DNA from 2 places in the Massilia sp. KIM genome. Region 1 is predicted to be linked to the other one. Evidence: predicted binding sites of a transcription regulator. Region 1 holds the regulator's gene; the other holds the start of a gene.
The links. The regulator sigma-54, encoded in region 1, starts transcription at its own class of promoters, with help from an activator protein. The targets are predictions, from matches to a motif close to TGGCANGNAANCTGCTTT.

Region 1 (7,879 bases):
AGGTAACCGAGCATCGGCGGCAGGTGCAGCATGCGGAAGGCGACCACGCCCAGGACGGCGCAGCCGAGGAGGAGAAGGGTGAGTTCAAGTCCCGAATGCATCGTCTTCGGCCCACCCCATGTTGTTGTTTGTTGCGTCTGGCAAGTTTTTTGCTTTCCCAATTCGTTTATACTTCCGGAATGAGTGTAACCCATGAAAAAACAATGCTGAAAAGTTTCGACGAGAGCCAGGCACGCCGCGTGCTCGAACTGGGCCGCGAGACCCTCGCCATCGAGGCCGACGCGATCCGGGCCCTGCATGCGCGCCTGGGCGACGACGACAGCTTCGTGCGCGCCGCCGAGCGCATCTATGCCTGCCAGGGCCGGGTCGTGGTCTCCGGCATGGGCAAGTCCGGCCACGTCGGCCGCAAGATCGCCGCCACCCTGGCCTCGACCGGCACCCCGGCCATGTTCGTCCACCCGGGCGAGGCCGCCCACGGCGACCTGGGCATGGTGACCCCGAACGACGTCTTCATCGCCATCTCGAATTCCGGCGAGTCGAGCGAGCTGCTCGACATCCTGCCGGCCGTCAAGCGCATGGGCGCCCAGGTGATCGCCATGACCGGCAAGCCGCAGTCGCGCCTGGCCCAGCTGGCCGAAGTCCACCTCGACATCTCGGTGGCCAAGGAGGCCTGCACCCTGAACCTGGCGCCCACCACCAGCACCACCGTGACCCTGGCCATGGGCGACGCCCTGGCCGTGGCCCTGCTCGACGCGCGCGGCTTCCGTGAGGAAGACTTCGCGCTCTCGCACCCGGGCGGCGCCCTCGGCCGTCGCCTGCTGACCCACGTGCGCGACGTGATGCGCAGCGGCGAGGCGGTGCCCAAGGTGGCGCCGGATGTGCCGCTGACCCGCGCCCTGCTCGAGATCACCCAGAAGGGCATGGGCATGACCGCCGTGGTCGACCCCGACAACCGCCCGATCGGCGTGTTCACCGACGGCGACCTGCGCCGCCTGATCGAGCGCGTCCAGGACTTCACCAGGCTGACCATCCGCGACGTCATGCACGCCAACCCGCGCCGCATCCATCCCGAGCAGCTGGCCGTGGACGCCGTCGCCGTGATGGAGGAATTCCGCATCAACCAGATGCTGGTGGTGGACCACGAGGACCGCCTGGTCGGCGCCCTCCATATCCACGACCTCACGCGCGCCAAGGTGATCTGATGCTGCCCCTCGCACACATGGAACGCGCGTCCCGCGTCAAGGTCATGATCTTCGACGTCGACGGCGTGCTCACCGACGGCAGCCTGACCTACGGCCCGGACGGCGAAGTCACTAAGACCTTCAACGTGCTCGACGGCCTCGGCATCCAGCTGCTCAACAAGACCGGCGTCAAGACCGCCATCATCAGCGCGCGCAATTCGCCCATCGTGGTCAAGCGCGCGGCCGACCTCGGCATCTCCCACGTCTACCAGGGCATCCACGACAAGCGCGTCGGCTTCGCCGAGCTGCTCCAGGCCACCGGCGTGAGCGCGGAGGAATGCGGCTACATCGGCGACGACGTGATCGACCTGCCGCTGTTCACGCGCGTCGGCTTCGCCGTCACCGTGCCCTCGGGCCACCCCGAGGTCCAGCACCGCGCCCACTACGTGACCCGCAACGCGGGCGGCAAGGGCGCGGTGCGCGAAGTCTGCGACCTGGTGATGCGCGCCCAGGGCACCTACGAACAGGCGCTCGCGCCTTACTTCGCCTGACGAGGTCCGCGCCATGGCCCCCTACGTCACCTCCAACAAGCGCACCGCGCACCGCTGGAAACTCCTGACCATCATGCTGACCGGCGTGTTCTGCGCCTTCGGCAGCTTCTGGCTGCTGCAGCTGATGCAGGAGGGCGATCCGGACGCGCGTCCGGGCGGGCCGCCCAACGAACCGGACTACATCGTCGAGAACTTCTCCTTCGTGCGCATGACCGCCAACGGCCAGCCCAGCTACGTGGTGTCGGGCAAGCGCCTGACCCACATCCCGGAAGGCGACGTCTCGCACGTCGAGGCGCCGGTCATGCGCGGGGTCGAGCCGGGCCGCCCGCCGATGACGGTCACCGCCGACAAGGCCCAGATCTTCCACGGCGAGCACCGCGTCGACCTGCTCGGCAACGTCGACCTGCAGCGTCCGCGCACCCCGCAGTCGGACGCGCTGCGCGTGCGCACCGAGAAGCTCACTGCGCTGCCGGACGAAGAAATCATCAAGACCGACCAGCCGATCGACATGCAGCTCGGCGCCTCCAGCGTGAAGGGCATCGGCATGGTGGCCAACAACGCCACCCAGAAGCTGCACATCGCCAGCCGCGGGCAGATCGTCTATCCGCCGCGCGGGCGCCAATAGAGCCTGCGCCAGCCAACTCCTGACCAGCACAATATGAAGAAACTACTCGCTGTCGCATTCCTCTCCCTGGTGTCGCTCACGGCCATGGCCGAGCGCGCCGATTCCCTCAAGCAGGCGGTGATCAACTTCGACTCGCTCGACGTCGACGAAGTCACCCAGACCCGCATCCTGACCGGCAACGTGGTCGTCACCCGCGGCACACTGGTGCTCAAGTCCGACCGCGCCCTGGTGAAGGAAACCCCGGAAGGCTACATGAGCGTGACCCTGACCGCGAACCCGGGCAAGGTCGCCACCTTCCGCCAGAAGCGCGACGGCGGCCCCGACCTGTGGGTCGACGGCCAGGCCCAGCGCATCGAATACGAAGAGCGCACCGAGGTCGTGAAGCTGTTCTCGAACGCGATCGTCAAGGAGCTCGAAGGCCAGCGCGTGACCAACGAGATCACCGCGCCCTTCATCGCCTACGACAACCGCAAGGAAGTCGCCACCGTGCGCAACGACGCCAGCGGCGAGAGCAAGGTCGGCGGCGGCCGCGGCACCCTGATCCTGGCGCCCAAGCGCGCGGCCCCGGCACAAGGCGCAACGCAGGGCGCGGCCCCGGCAGGGAAGCAGTGATGGAGGCCCGCGACTGCGGCAGCACCTTGATCGTCAAGGGGCTGCAGAAAACCTACGGCAAGCGCCTGGTGGTGCGCGACGTCTCGCTGCAGGTCGACTGCGGCGAGGTGGTCGGGCTGCTGGGGCCGAACGGCGCCGGCAAGACCACCTCCTTCTACATGATCGTCGGCCTGGTGCCCTCGGACGCCGGCAGCATCGACATCAACGGCACCGACATCTCGAGCCTGCCGATCCACCGGCGCGCGGTGCTGGGCTTGTCCTACCTGCCGCAGGAGGCCTCGGTGTTCCGCAAGCTGACGGTGGAGGAGAACATCCGCGCCGTGCTCGAGCTGCAGAAGCAGGACGGCAAGCCGCTCACCAAGGAGCAGATCAACGAGCGCCTCGACACGCTGCTGGCCGACCTGCAGATCGAGAAGCTGCGCGAGAGCCCGGCGCTGGCGCTGTCGGGCGGCGAGCGGCGCCGCGTCGAGATCGCGCGCGCGCTCGCCACCAATCCCCGCTTCGTGCTGCTGGACGAGCCCTTCGCGGGCGTCGATCCGATCGCCGTGATCGAGATCCAGCGCATCGTGCGCTTCCTGAAGGAGCGCAAGATCGGTGTCCTGATCACCGACCACAACGTCCGCGAGACGCTCGGCATCTGCGACCGCGCCTACATCATCAACCAGGGCGCCGTGCTGGCCTCGGGCCGGCCCGACGACATCATCGCCAATGAATCCGTGCGCCGCGTCTACCTGGGTGAACACTTCCGCATGTAGACATGAAACAGTCCCTGCAGCTACGCACTTCCCAGCACCTTGCACTGACGCCGCAACTGCAGCAGTCGATCCGCCTGCTGCAGTTGTCCACGCTCGAGCTGCACCAGGAGATCGAGCAGATCCTGTCCGATAATCCGATGCTGGAGCGCCTCGACGATCCGCTCGACCGCTCGGTGCGCCTGCTGGCAGATGGCGCCATCAATAACGCGCCGCCCAATGGCGAAGCGCCGGCCGCCACGCCCGGCGCGGCGGAAGGCGAGGCCGCGCCGGCCGAGCACGCCGACGGCGCGGACGGCGCCGCCGAGGGCGGCGAGCGCGAGCTGCACGATGGCGACTGGGGCGAAGGCGGCGGCGGACGCGGCGGCGACGACGAGGACGGCCGCCCGCAACTGGAAGCCAGCAGTGTCACCCTGCGCGAGCACCTGATGGAACAGGTGCGCACCACCGGCTGCTCGGCGCGCGACCGCGCGCTGGCCGAGCTGGTGATCGACGCCCTGGACGACAACGGCTACCTGGAAGAACCGCTGGACGAGATCCACGCGCGCCTGCCGGAGGAACTCGAGATCGAGATGGACGAGCTGCGCTGCGCCCTGGCCCTGGTGCAGAGCCTGGACCCGATCGGCGTGGGCGCGCGCAGCGCCGGCGAATGCCTGGCCCTGCAGATCCGCCGCATGCCCGGCGTGCCCCTGGTGACGCGGCGCCTGGCCCTCAAGATCGTCGAGGGCTACCTGAGCTGGTTCGCCCAGCGCGAATACAGCAAGCTCAAGAAGGCGCTGGACTGCGACGACGAGGACCTGCGCGAGGTGCAGGCCGTGGTGCGCGCCTGCAATCCGCATCCGGGCGCGGCCTTCGCGGCCAACGTCTCGGACTACGTGGTGCCGGACGTGATCGTGCGGCGCGCCAAGAGCGGCTGGGCGGTGTTGCTCAATCCGGACGTGATGCCGCGCCTGCGCGTGAACAGCCTGTACGCCTCGCTCATGAAGCAGGGGAAGTGCGAAGGCATGAACGCCCAGCTGCAGGAAGCCAAGTGGCTCATCAAGAACATGCGCCAGCGTTTCGACACCATCCTCCGTGTGGCAGAGGCCATCGTCGAGCGCCAGAAGAATTTCTTTTCGCACGGTGCGGTTGCCATGCGGCCCCTTGTTTTACGTGAGATAGCTGATACACTAGGTCTACACGAGAGCACAATTTCCCGTGTCACAACGCAGAAGTACATGCTGACCCCGCACGGCATGTTTGAGTTGAAATACTTCTTCGGAAGCCATGTCGCCACCGAGGCGGGGGGAGAAGCCTCTTCGACGGCGATCCGCGCGCTCATCGCGCAATTGACAGGAGCAGAAGACCCTAAGAATCCATTATCCGACAGCAAGATCGCGGAGATGCTCGGGGAACAAGGCATGGTCATTGCGCGCAGGACGGTCGCGAAATACCGTGAAGCGCTCAAGATCCCTCCCGTCAGCCTCCGCAAAGCCTTGTAACAGCGCTGCCCACTCCTGCCTTGTGCCTGGGCGGCGCGACATCTTCAAAGGAGTGTGTATGAACCTCACAATCAGTGGACACCATCTCGAAGTGACCCCCGCTATCCGTGAATACGTTCAGAATAAGCTCGAGCGCATCATTCGGCATTTCGATCAAGTGATCGACACCCATGTCTTCCTCTGCGTCGACAATCTCACTGAGAAAGAAAAAAGGCAAAAAGCGGAAATCAACCTACAGGTATCGGGGAAAACCCTGCACGTGGCCAGTGTCGCGCAAGACTTGTACGCCGCGATCGATACCCTGATGGATAAGCTGGATCGCCAGGTTCTGAAGCACAAGCAAATGCTCCGCAGTCATGACCACATGGCGCTGAAGCGCCTGCCGGAAAACGGCGACGTCGCTGCAGCCTGATCGGCCGCAGGGCACCACTAGCAAGGGCGTCTGAGGGGACGCCCTTTTTGCATCCGTGTTCTGTAAAATGCTTATCTTTTCAATCACAGAACACGCCATGACCGACCACGTCCTCACCCGTGTCGCCAATCGCACCGGCATCATCACCCTGGACCGCCCCAAGGCGCTGAATTCGCTCTCGCTCGAGATGGTGCGCGCGCTCACCGCGGCCTTGAACGCCTGGAAGGACGACGCCGGCGTCGCGGCCGTCCTCATCACCAGCAGCAGCGACAAGGCCTTGTGCGCGGGCGGGGACATCCGCTTCTTCCACGAGGTCGGCCACGCCACGCCCCAGGGCGGCAGCGCGCTGCTGGAAGACTTCTTCACCGAGGAATACGCGCTCAACCACCTGATCCACTTCTATCCCAAGCCCTACATCGCCATCATGGACGGCGTGGTGATGGGCGGCGGCATGGGCATCGCCCAGGGCGGGCCCGGTTGCGGGCTGCGCATCGTCACCGAGCGCACCAGGATGGCGATGCCGGAGGTGAACATCGGCCTGTTCCCGGACGTGGGCGGCAGCCACTTCCTGTCGCATGCGCCTGGGCAGCTGGGCAATTACCTCGGCTTGACGGGGCTGACCATCGGGGCGGCGGATGCGCTCTACGTGGGGCTGGCCGACGTGTTCGTGCCTGGCGCGGCGCTGGGCGAGCTGCATGCTTTGATCGAGGCGACGGCGGGCGAGGAATTGCCGGCGGCGATACGTGCGTTTGCCGCGCCGTTCGCGGATCAAGCCGGGGCGAGCGAGCTGGAGGCGCAGCGTGCGGCGATCGACCGGCACTTCGGGTCGGATTCGGTGGCGGCGGTGATGGCCTCGCTTGAAGCGGACGAGAATCCGTTCGCGCAGAAGGCGCTCAAGGCGATGCGCTCGCGTTCGCCCCTGATGATGTGCGTGACGCGCGAGCTGCTGGCGCGCGGGGCGCAACTCGACGTGGCGGACTGCCTGCGCATGGAGCGCTCGGTGGTGCGGCGTAATTTCGAGCACGGCGAGGTGCTGGAAGGCGTGCGGGCGCTCGTGATCGACAAGGACAATGCGCCGCAGTGGAATCCGCCGACGCTGGAGGAGGTGAGTGCGGAGATGGTGGCGCGCTTCTTCGAGCCGGTGTGGCCGGAGTGGGCGCATCCTTTGCGGCATCTGGACTGACCCGCAGCCCAAGCTTTCAGCCGCTAGCCTCAGCACGTCATTCCGGCGAAGGCCGGAATCCAAGTTTGCGTGCAGACCCGCTGCGTTAAACGCCCGTCACTGCGCATAGGAATTGGATTCCGGCCTTCGCCGGAATGACGTGCTGGGGCTGCGGGTGCAAGGGGGGCTGGCGTGCATGCACGCAAGTGCCAGTCGCGGCGCGAACAACGAGCAGCACTCAGCGAAGAGCGAACAGCGAACAGCGAGCAACACTCAGCGAAGAGCGAACAGCAAACAGCAAACAGCGAAGAGCGAACAGCAAACAGCGAAGAGCGACCAGCAACCCCGCGCCGCCGTCACCTCAAGCCGTCAGGTTCTTCGGCTGCTCCCGATGCCTCACGATCACGCGCTCGGTCGCGCCGAAATACGCCCCCAGCCTTTCGGCCATGTACACCGAGCGGTGCTGCCCCCCGGTGCACCCCACCGCCACGGTGAGATAACTCCGGTTGTCGGTCTTGAACGAGGGCAGCCACTTCTCCACGAAGCTGCGGATGTCCTCCAGCATCTCGGCCGCGCTCGGCTGGGCGTCGAGAAAGGCGATCACCGGCGCGTCGCGGCCCGTCAGCGGGCGCAGCGCCAGATCGTAATAGGGATTCGGAATCGCCCGCACGTCGAACACGAAGTCGGCGTCCAGCGGCACCCCCACCTTGAAGGCGAAGGACTCGAAGAACAGGGTCAGCGGCGCGTGCGCCACCTCGGCCAGTTCCTTGATCCAGGCGCGCAGCTTGTTGGCCGAGAGTTCCGAGGTGTCGATCACGTGCCCCAGGTTCTCGATCGCCGACAGGCGCTCGCGCTCCTCGGCGATGCATTCGATCAGGGTGCGGCGCGAGGCCGGGTTCTCGCCCGGGCGCAGCTCGTGCGACAGCGGGTGGCTGCGGCGGGTCTCGGAGAAACGCGCCACCAGCGAGTGCGTGCTCGCGGTCAGGAACATCACCTTCACAGAGTGGCCTTCCTCGCGCAGCCGGCGCACGCTCACCGGCAGCTCCACCAGCGACTCGGCGCTGCGGGCGTCGACCGCCACCGCGATCTTGCCGGTGCCGGAC
Region 2 (7,879 bases), 170 kb from region 1:
GGGGTCGGGACGGCGCACGGTGGCGAAGATCTTGACCACCGAGGCCTCGATGGCCGGCAGGGCCGGCGGCGCGGTCTGGGTGGTGGCCGCCGGCGGCACCGGCGTGGTCTGCGGAGTGCTGTCCTGGGCCTGGGCCAGGGTGGACACGGCAAGCGCCAGTGCGGCGAGAGGGAAAATCTTCATGGATTCCTTCGGTGACTGAAAATGGGCTCAACCGAAAGAATATACACCCGCGGGGCGCTTGGAAATACGTGCATCGTCACGGGGAGGACGGCGCGTCCTCCCCGCGGCCCGGCGCGTATTTACTGCTTGACGAACTTGAGGGTCATGCGGTCGCTCTCGCCGATCGCCAGGTACTTCTCGCGGTCCTTGTCCTTGTTGGCCAGCACCGGCGGCAGGGTCCACACGCCCTTCTCGTGGTTGGCGGTGTCCTTCGGATTGGCGTTGACTTCGGACTTGCCGGCCAGCTTGAAGCCGGCGCTTTCCGCCATCTTGATCACCCAGGCCTCGTGCATGTAGCCGCTCGAGGCCTTGGCGTCCTGGGGCATCGAGGCCGGCAGGCGGTGCTCGACCACGCCCAGCACGCCGCCCGGTTTCAGGACCTTGTGGATTTCCTTGAAGGTGGCGCGCAGGGCGTCCTCGCCGTTCCCGACCCAGTTGTGCAGGTTGCGGAAGGTGAGCACCATGTCGACGCTGCCCGGGGCCGCGATCTCGTAGCGCTTGGGCGGCTCGAACACGGACGGGACCACCTTGCCGTACAGGGCCGGGTTGGCGTCCAGCTTGCCCTTGAAGGCCATCGCGCCGCGGTTCTCCGGCACCATCGCGCCGCCGGCGGCGATCAGCTTGCCCTTGTCGCGCAGGTAGGGCGCGAGGATCTCGGTGTACCAGCCGCCGCCCGGCGACAGCTCCACCACCGTCATGTCCGGCTTGATGCCGAAGAAGCTGAGGGTTTCGTAGGGGTGGCGGTACACGTCGCGCGCCTTGTTGGGGGCGCTGCGGTGTTCGCCGGCGATGGCGGCCTTCAGGGCATCGTCCGCCTGCGCGGCGCCGGCCAGGCCGGTGGCCAGCATGGCGGCCAGGATCAGTCGTTTCATCGTGCGAAGTCTCCAGGGTGATTTGCGGGAGCAGGGCAGGGCGCCGCTGCGGCCGCGTCGATGATCAAGCAGCCGAGCCCGACAGTCAAGCACCGGACGCATATGCATATGCGTCCCCCGCATGGCGCGCTGTCCGCCCTGTCCGGAGCGGACAGGGCGGACAGCCGGCGGACACCGGCCCGGACGCGGGATGCCTGCAACAACGGCGCCTCGGTGCATGGCATAAAGATTGCCTAAACAAAAACTTTAGTCTAAGGTTGAGAAGTTTGACGCCCTCACCCGGGCGAAAAAAATCTCACAGTAGCGCTGTACATACAAAGCGGCGCCGTGCTCGTGCGCACTGCTGCTGCCCGGAAGTAGGTTATTCAGGAGACCACATGGAACGCCGTACCTTTCTCAATTTCAGCAGCCTGGCGCTCGGCTCGACGCTCATCCCCTTCGGCCGCGCGATCGCCGCGGAAGAACTGCTCACCACCATGCCCGTCGCGGCCAAGAAGGCCCTGGCCGACGTCGCGCTGAACGCCGCCACCAAGGCCGGCGCCAGCTACTGCGACGTGCGCATCGGCCGCTATCTGAACCAGTTCATCGTCACCCGCGACCTCAACGTCGAGAACGTGGCGAACACCGAATCGGCCGGCGTGGGCGTGCGCGTGATCTGCGACGGCGCCTATGGCTTCGCGGCCACCTCCGACGTGTCGAACGACGGCATCGCCAACGCGGCGCGCCAGGCGGTCGCCATCGCCAAGGCCAACGCCAAGCTGCAGTCCGAACCGGTGCGTCTTGCACCAGTCAAGGGCGTCGGTGACGTATCCTGGGCCACCCCGATCAAGAAGGACTGGCGCGCGGTGCCGATCAAGGAGAAGGCCGACCTGCTGATCGCCGCCAACAAGGCCGGCATGGACAACGGCGCCAACTTCATGCAGTCGATGCTGTTCCAGGTGAACCAGCAGAAGTTCTTCGCTTCCACCGACGGCTCCTACATCGACCAGGACGTGCACCGCCTGTGGGCCCCGTTCCAGGCCACCGCGGTCGACAAGGCGACCGGCAAGTTCCGCTCTCGCTCGGGCCTCTCTTCCCCGGTCGGCAAGGGCTATGAATACCTCGACGCCCGCCCGGAGCACAAGATCAAGGCCGCCGGCGGCGTCGCCACCCTGTACACCGAAAGCTACGACATCATCGAGGACGCGCGCGCCGCAGGCCGCGACGCCAAGCGCAAGCTGACCGCCAAGTCGGTGGTGCCCGGCAAGTACGACCTGATGCTCTCGCCGGAACACCTGTGGCTGACCATCCACGAGAACGTCGGCCACCCGACGGAACTGGACCGCGTGCTGGGCTACGAGGCGAACTACGCCGGCACCAGCTTCGCCACCCTCGACAAATGGGAGAGCAAGAAATTCAAGTACGGCGCGCCGATCGTCAACCTGTACGCCGACAAGGTCACCCCGGGTTCGCTGGGCGCGGTCGGCTACGACGACGAAGGCGTGAAGACCAAGAAGTGGGACATCATCAAGGACGGCATCCTGGTCAACTACCAGGCCACCCGCGACCAGGCCCACATCATCGGCGAGAAGGAATCGCACGGCTGCTCCTACGCCGACAGCTGGAGCACGGTGCAGTTCCAGCGCATGCCGAACGTGTCGCTGGCGGCCGGCAAGGCCAAGCTCACCCCGGACGAGATGGTCAAGGGCATCAAGAAGGGCATCTACATCGTCGGCGACGGCTCCTTCTCGATCGACCAGCAGCGCTACAACTTCCAGTTCGGCGGCCAGCTGTTCTACGAGATCAAGGACGGCAAGATCGGCCAGATGCTGGAAGACGTGGCCTACCAGGCCAACACCCAGGAATTCTGGAGCGCCTGCCATTCGATCTGCGACGAGCGCGACTGGCGCATGGGCGGTTCCTTCTTCGACGGCAAAGGCCAGCCGCCGCAGATCTCGATCGTGTCGCACGGGTCGTCGACCACGCGCTTCAACGGCATCAACGTGATCAACACCGCTCGCAAGATCGGCTAAGCAGGGAAGACCATGAGCATCCTGACCCAGGAACAAACCAAGCGCATCTGCGACAAGGTGATGTCGCTGTCCAAGGCCGACGAGTGCATCGTCAACGTCGAGGGCAGCCGCATCGGCAACATCCGCTTCGCCCGCAACGCCGTGTCCACCGCCGGCCTGGCCGACGACACCCGCATCCAGGTGCAGGTCGCCTTCGGCAAGAAGCAGGGCACCGCCACCATCAACGAGTTCGACGACAAGTCGCTCGAGCGCGCCGTGCGCCGCGCCGAGGACCTGGCGCGCCTGGCGCCGGAGAACCCCGAGTTCATGCCGGCTATCGCCAAGCAGGCCTATAAATCCTCCGAGACCTTCGTCCAGCGCACCGCCGACATCGATCCGGAATACCGCGCCCAGGCCGCCGCCTACGCGATGGAAGCCTGCCGCAAGAAGGGCCTGGTGGCCGCCGGCTTCTTCACCGACCGCTCGTCCTTCGAGACGGTGGCCAACTCCAACGGCGTGTTCGGCCACCAGATCGCGACCTCGCTCGACTTCACCTGCACCGTGCGCACCGAAGACGGCCGCGGTTCGGGCTGGGTCAAGCGCTCGGCGCGCGACGTGGCGAAGTTCGACCCGCGCGAAGCGGCCGACGTGGCGATCGAGAAGGCGCTGCGTTCGGTGGACGCCAAGGCGCTCGAGCCGGGCCGCTACACCGTGATCATGGAACCGGCCGCCACCAGCGACCTGCTGGGCTTCATGCTGAATGGCTTCGACGCCCGCCGCGCCGACGAGGGCCGCAGCTTCCTGTCCAAGCAGGGCGGCAAGAACCGCCTGGGCGACAAGCTGTTCGACCAGCAGGTCAACATCTGGTCCGACCCCTGGGACAAGGACGTGCCGGTGCTCCCCTGGGACAACAGCATGCTGCCGCGCGAACGCGTGCACCTGGTGAAGGACGGCCGCATCAACGCGCTGGACTACTCGCAGTACTGGGCCAAGCAGAAGGGCGCGCGCGCCGTCGGCAGCGCCGGCAACGTGATCATGGCCGGCACCGACAAGACCACGGCCGAGCTGATCGCCAACACCAAGAAGGGCGTGCTGGTGACCCGCACCTGGTACATCCGCATGGTGGACCCGCAATCGGTGCTGCTGACCGGCCTGACCCGCGACGGCACCTTCTACGTGGAGAACGGCAAGATCAAGCACCCGATCAAGAACTTCCGCTTCAACGAGAGCCCGGTGACGATGCTGAACAACATCGAGGAGATCGGCAAGCCGGTGGTGATTGGCGGGGACGAGGCGAATTACGCGATGCTGATTCCGTCGATGAAGATCCGCGATTTCAACTTCACTTCGCTGTCGGACGCTGTCTAAGGCAGGCATTGCCCCCGTCCTGAAGACCGTCGTTCCCGCGAAGGCGGGAACCCAAGTTTTACGCGGACCACTGCGCGACGAACTTGGGCCCCCGCCTTCGCGGGGGCGACGTTCATAGGCTAGCTAAAGCGGTCCAACGCTAACGGAACACACACATGGAACGTCGTACCTTCCTCAAAGTCGGCGCCGGCACCGCCGGCGCCATGCTCGTCCCGGTCTTCGGCAACGCCATCGCCGCCGACGAGCTGCTCAACCCGATGGCCGCCAGCGCCAAGAAAGCCCTGGCCGACGTCGCCCTGAACGCCGCCACCAAGGCCGGCGCCAGCTATTGCGACGTGCGCATCGGCCGCTACCTGAACCAGTTCATCATCACCCGCGACCTCAACGTCGAGAACATCAGCAACACCGAGTCCAGCGGCGTCGGCGTGCGCGTGATCGCCAATGGCGCCTACGGCTTCGCCTCCACCAACACCATGACCCCGGACGGCGTGGCCGATGCCGCGCGCCAGGCCGTGGCCATCGCCAAGGCCAACGCCAAGCTGCAGAACGAGCCGGTGCGCCTGGCTCCGGTCAAGGGCGTGGGCGAGGTGGCCTGGGCCACCCCGATCAAGAAGGACTGGCGCGCCATCCCGGTCAAGGAAAAGGCCGACATGCTGATCGCCGCCAACAAGGCCGGCCTGGACGCGGGCGCGAACTTCATGACCGCTTCGCTGTTCCAGATCAACCAGCAGAAGTACTTCGCCTCCACCGACGGCTCCTACATCGACCAGGACGTGCACCGCCTGTGGGCGCCGATCAACGCCACCGCCGTGGACAAGGCCAGCGGCAAGTTCCGCTCGCGCGCCGGCCTGGGCGCGCCGGTGTCGATGGGCTACGAGTACTTCGACGCGCGCGCCGCCGACAAGGTGCAGGCCGCGGGCGGCGTCACCACGCTCTACACCGGCTCCTACGACATCGTCGAGGACGCACGCCTGGCGGGCAAGCAGGCGCGCGAGAAGCTCAGCGCCAAGTCGGTCGAGCCGGGCAAGTACGACCTGGTGCTGTCGCCGGAACACCTGTTCCTGACCATACACGAGAACGTCGGCCACCCGACGGAGCTGGACCGCGTGCTCGGCTACGAGGCCAACTACGCCGGCACCAGCTTCGCCACCCTCGACAAGTGGGAGACGAAGAAATTCAAGTACGGCCACGAGCGCGTGAACTTCGTCGCCGACAAGACCACCCCGGGCTCGCTCGGTTACGTGGCCTATGACGACGAGGGCGTGAAGACCAGGAAGTGGGACATCATCCGCAACGGCATCCTGGTCAACTACCAGGCTACGCGCGACCAGGCCCACATCATCGGCGAGAAGGAATCGCACGGCTGCTCGTACGCCGACAGCTGGAGCACCATCCAGTTCCAGCGCATGCCCAACGTGTCGCTGGAGCCGGGCAAGGCGCGCCTGACCCCGGACGAGATGGTCAAGGACGTCAAGAAGGGCATCTACATCCTGGGCCGCGGTTCCTACTCGATCGACCAGCAGCGCTACAACTTCCAGTTCGGCGGCACGCTGTTCTACGAGATCAAGAACGGCAAGATCGTCGGCCCGCTGGAAGACGTGGCCTACCAGTCGAACACCCAGGAGTTCTGGAACGCCTGCAGCGCCATTTGCGACGAACGCGACTGGCGCATGGGCGGCTCCTTCTTCGACGGCAAGGGCCAGCCCAGCCAGGTGAGCGCCGTGTCGCACGGCTCCAGCACCACGCGTTTCAATGGCATCAATGTGATCAATACCGCACGCAAGATCGGATGAGGAGACCAGGATGAAAGCCCTGAACCAGGAACAAGCAAAACGCATTACCGACCGCGTGCTCGGCTTCTCGAAAGCCGACGAATGCAGCGTGTCGATCGAAGGCAACCGCACCGGCAACATCCGCTTCGCGCGCAACAGCGTGTCGACCGCGGGCCTGACCGAGGACATGCAGCTGGTCGTGCGCGTGGCCTTCGGCAAGCGCGTCGGCACCGCCGTCGTCAACGAGTTCGACGACAAGTCGCTGGAAAAGGCCGTGCGCCGCGCCGAGGAACTGGCGCGCCTGGCGCCGGAGAATCCGGAGTTCGTGCCGGCCTTCGGCCCGCAGGAATACCGCGCCACCTCGACCTTCGTGCCCGCCACCGCCGCCATCGACCCGGCCTACCGCGCCGAAGTGGCCGCCGCCAGCATCGGCCAGGCGCGCGCCAAGAAGCTGGTCACCGCCGGCTTCTTCACCGACGCCACCCGCTTCGCCTGCGTCGCCAACTCCAAGGGCGTGTTCGGCTTCCAGGAGTTCACCGACCTGTCCTTCACCTGCACCGCGCGCACCGAAGACGGCCGCGGTTCGGGCTGGGTGACCCGCTCGGCGGTCGACGCGCGCCGCTTCGACGCCCGCGAAGCGGCCGAGATCGCGATCGAGAAGGCGCTGCGCTCGGTGGACGCCAAGGCCCTCGAACCGGGCCGCTACACCGTGATCCTGGAGCCGGCCGCCACGTCCGAAATCCTGGGCAACATGTTCAGCTCCTTCGACGCCCGCTCGGCCGACGAGGGCCGCAGCTTCCTGGCCAAGAAGGGCGGCGGCAACCGCCTGGGCGACAAACTGTTCGACCAGCAGGTCAACATCTGGGCCGACCCCTGGAACCCGGACGTGCCGGTGGCGCCCTGGGACAACGAGACCATGCTGGCCCGCAAGCGCACCGACCTGATCAAGGATGGCCGCGTGGCTTCGCTCGACTACTCGCCGTTCTGGGCGCAGAAGACCGGCAAGGTCGCCACCGCCACCCACGGCAATATGATCATGGCCGGCGGCACCAAGTCGCTGGAAGAGCTGGTGGCCGGCACCAAGAAGGGCATCGTGGTCACCCGCACCTGGTACATCCGCATGGTGGATCCGCAGTCGCTCCTGATCACCGGCCTGACCCGCGACGGCACCTTCTACGTCGAGAACGGCAAGATCAAGCACCCGGTGAAGAACTTCCGCTTCAACGAGAGCCCGGTCACCATCCTCAATAACATCGAGGAACTGGGCAAGCCCCAGGTCATCGGCGGCGACGAGGTGCCCTTCCAGATGGTGCTGCCGCCGATGAAGGTGCGCGACTTCAACTTCACCTCGCTCTCGGACGCGGTGTAAGTGAGCAATCCCTGATGGCGGCTTACGATTTCTACTTCACGCGCCTGATGTACGAGTCGGGCGACTGGGACGTGGATATCCGCATGCCCAGCAACGTGCTGAACTCGCTCGTCGAGTACACCACCTTGCGGGTGGATCCGGTCGAGCGTATGGTGGCGCTCGCCGATCCGAAAATGCTGCAGGCGCCGTTCTGCTACCTGGCCGGCCACAAGCTGGTCCAGTTCACCCCGGCGGAACGGCGCAATTTCGAGCGCTACGTGCGCGGCGGCGGCTTCGTCTTCGTCG

Region 2: a site for sigma-54 is predicted at 1,313-1,330, ahead of B0920_RS22030 (TldD/PmbA family protein). Genes of this name have one in related genera too.

What each region holds. Positions count from the first base shown of each region.
Region 1 is NZ_MVAD01000003.1:201,278-209,156, reverse strand. It holds gene B0920_RS21200 (monovalent cation:proton antiporter-2 (CPA2) family protein) at 1-101, opposite strand, end outside; gene B0920_RS21195 (SIS domain-containing protein) at 180-1,202, shown strand; gene B0920_RS21190 (HAD family hydrolase) at 1,202-1,732, shown strand; gene lptC (LPS export ABC transporter periplasmic protein LptC) at 1,746-2,357, shown strand; gene lptA (lipopolysaccharide transport periplasmic protein LptA) at 2,391-2,969, shown strand; gene lptB (LPS export ABC transporter ATP-binding protein) at 2,969-3,724, shown strand; gene B0920_RS21170 (RNA polymerase factor sigma-54) at 3,727-5,202, shown strand; gene hpf (ribosome hibernation-promoting factor, HPF/YfiA family) at 5,261-5,614, shown strand; gene B0920_RS21160 (enoyl-CoA hydratase/isomerase family protein) at 5,712-6,797, shown strand; gene rapZ (RNase adapter RapZ) at 7,138-7,879, opposite strand, start outside.
Region 2 is NZ_MVAD01000003.1:375,857-383,735, reverse strand. It holds gene B0920_RS22040 (S1C family serine protease) at 1-183, opposite strand, end outside; gene B0920_RS22035 (class I SAM-dependent methyltransferase) at 303-1,094, opposite strand; gene B0920_RS22030 (TldD/PmbA family protein) at 1,472-3,106, shown strand; gene B0920_RS22025 (TldD/PmbA family protein) at 3,119-4,453, shown strand; gene B0920_RS22020 (TldD/PmbA family protein) at 4,609-6,246, shown strand; gene B0920_RS22015 (TldD/PmbA family protein) at 6,257-7,594, shown strand; gene B0920_RS22010 (DUF4159 domain-containing protein) at 7,609-7,879, shown strand, end outside.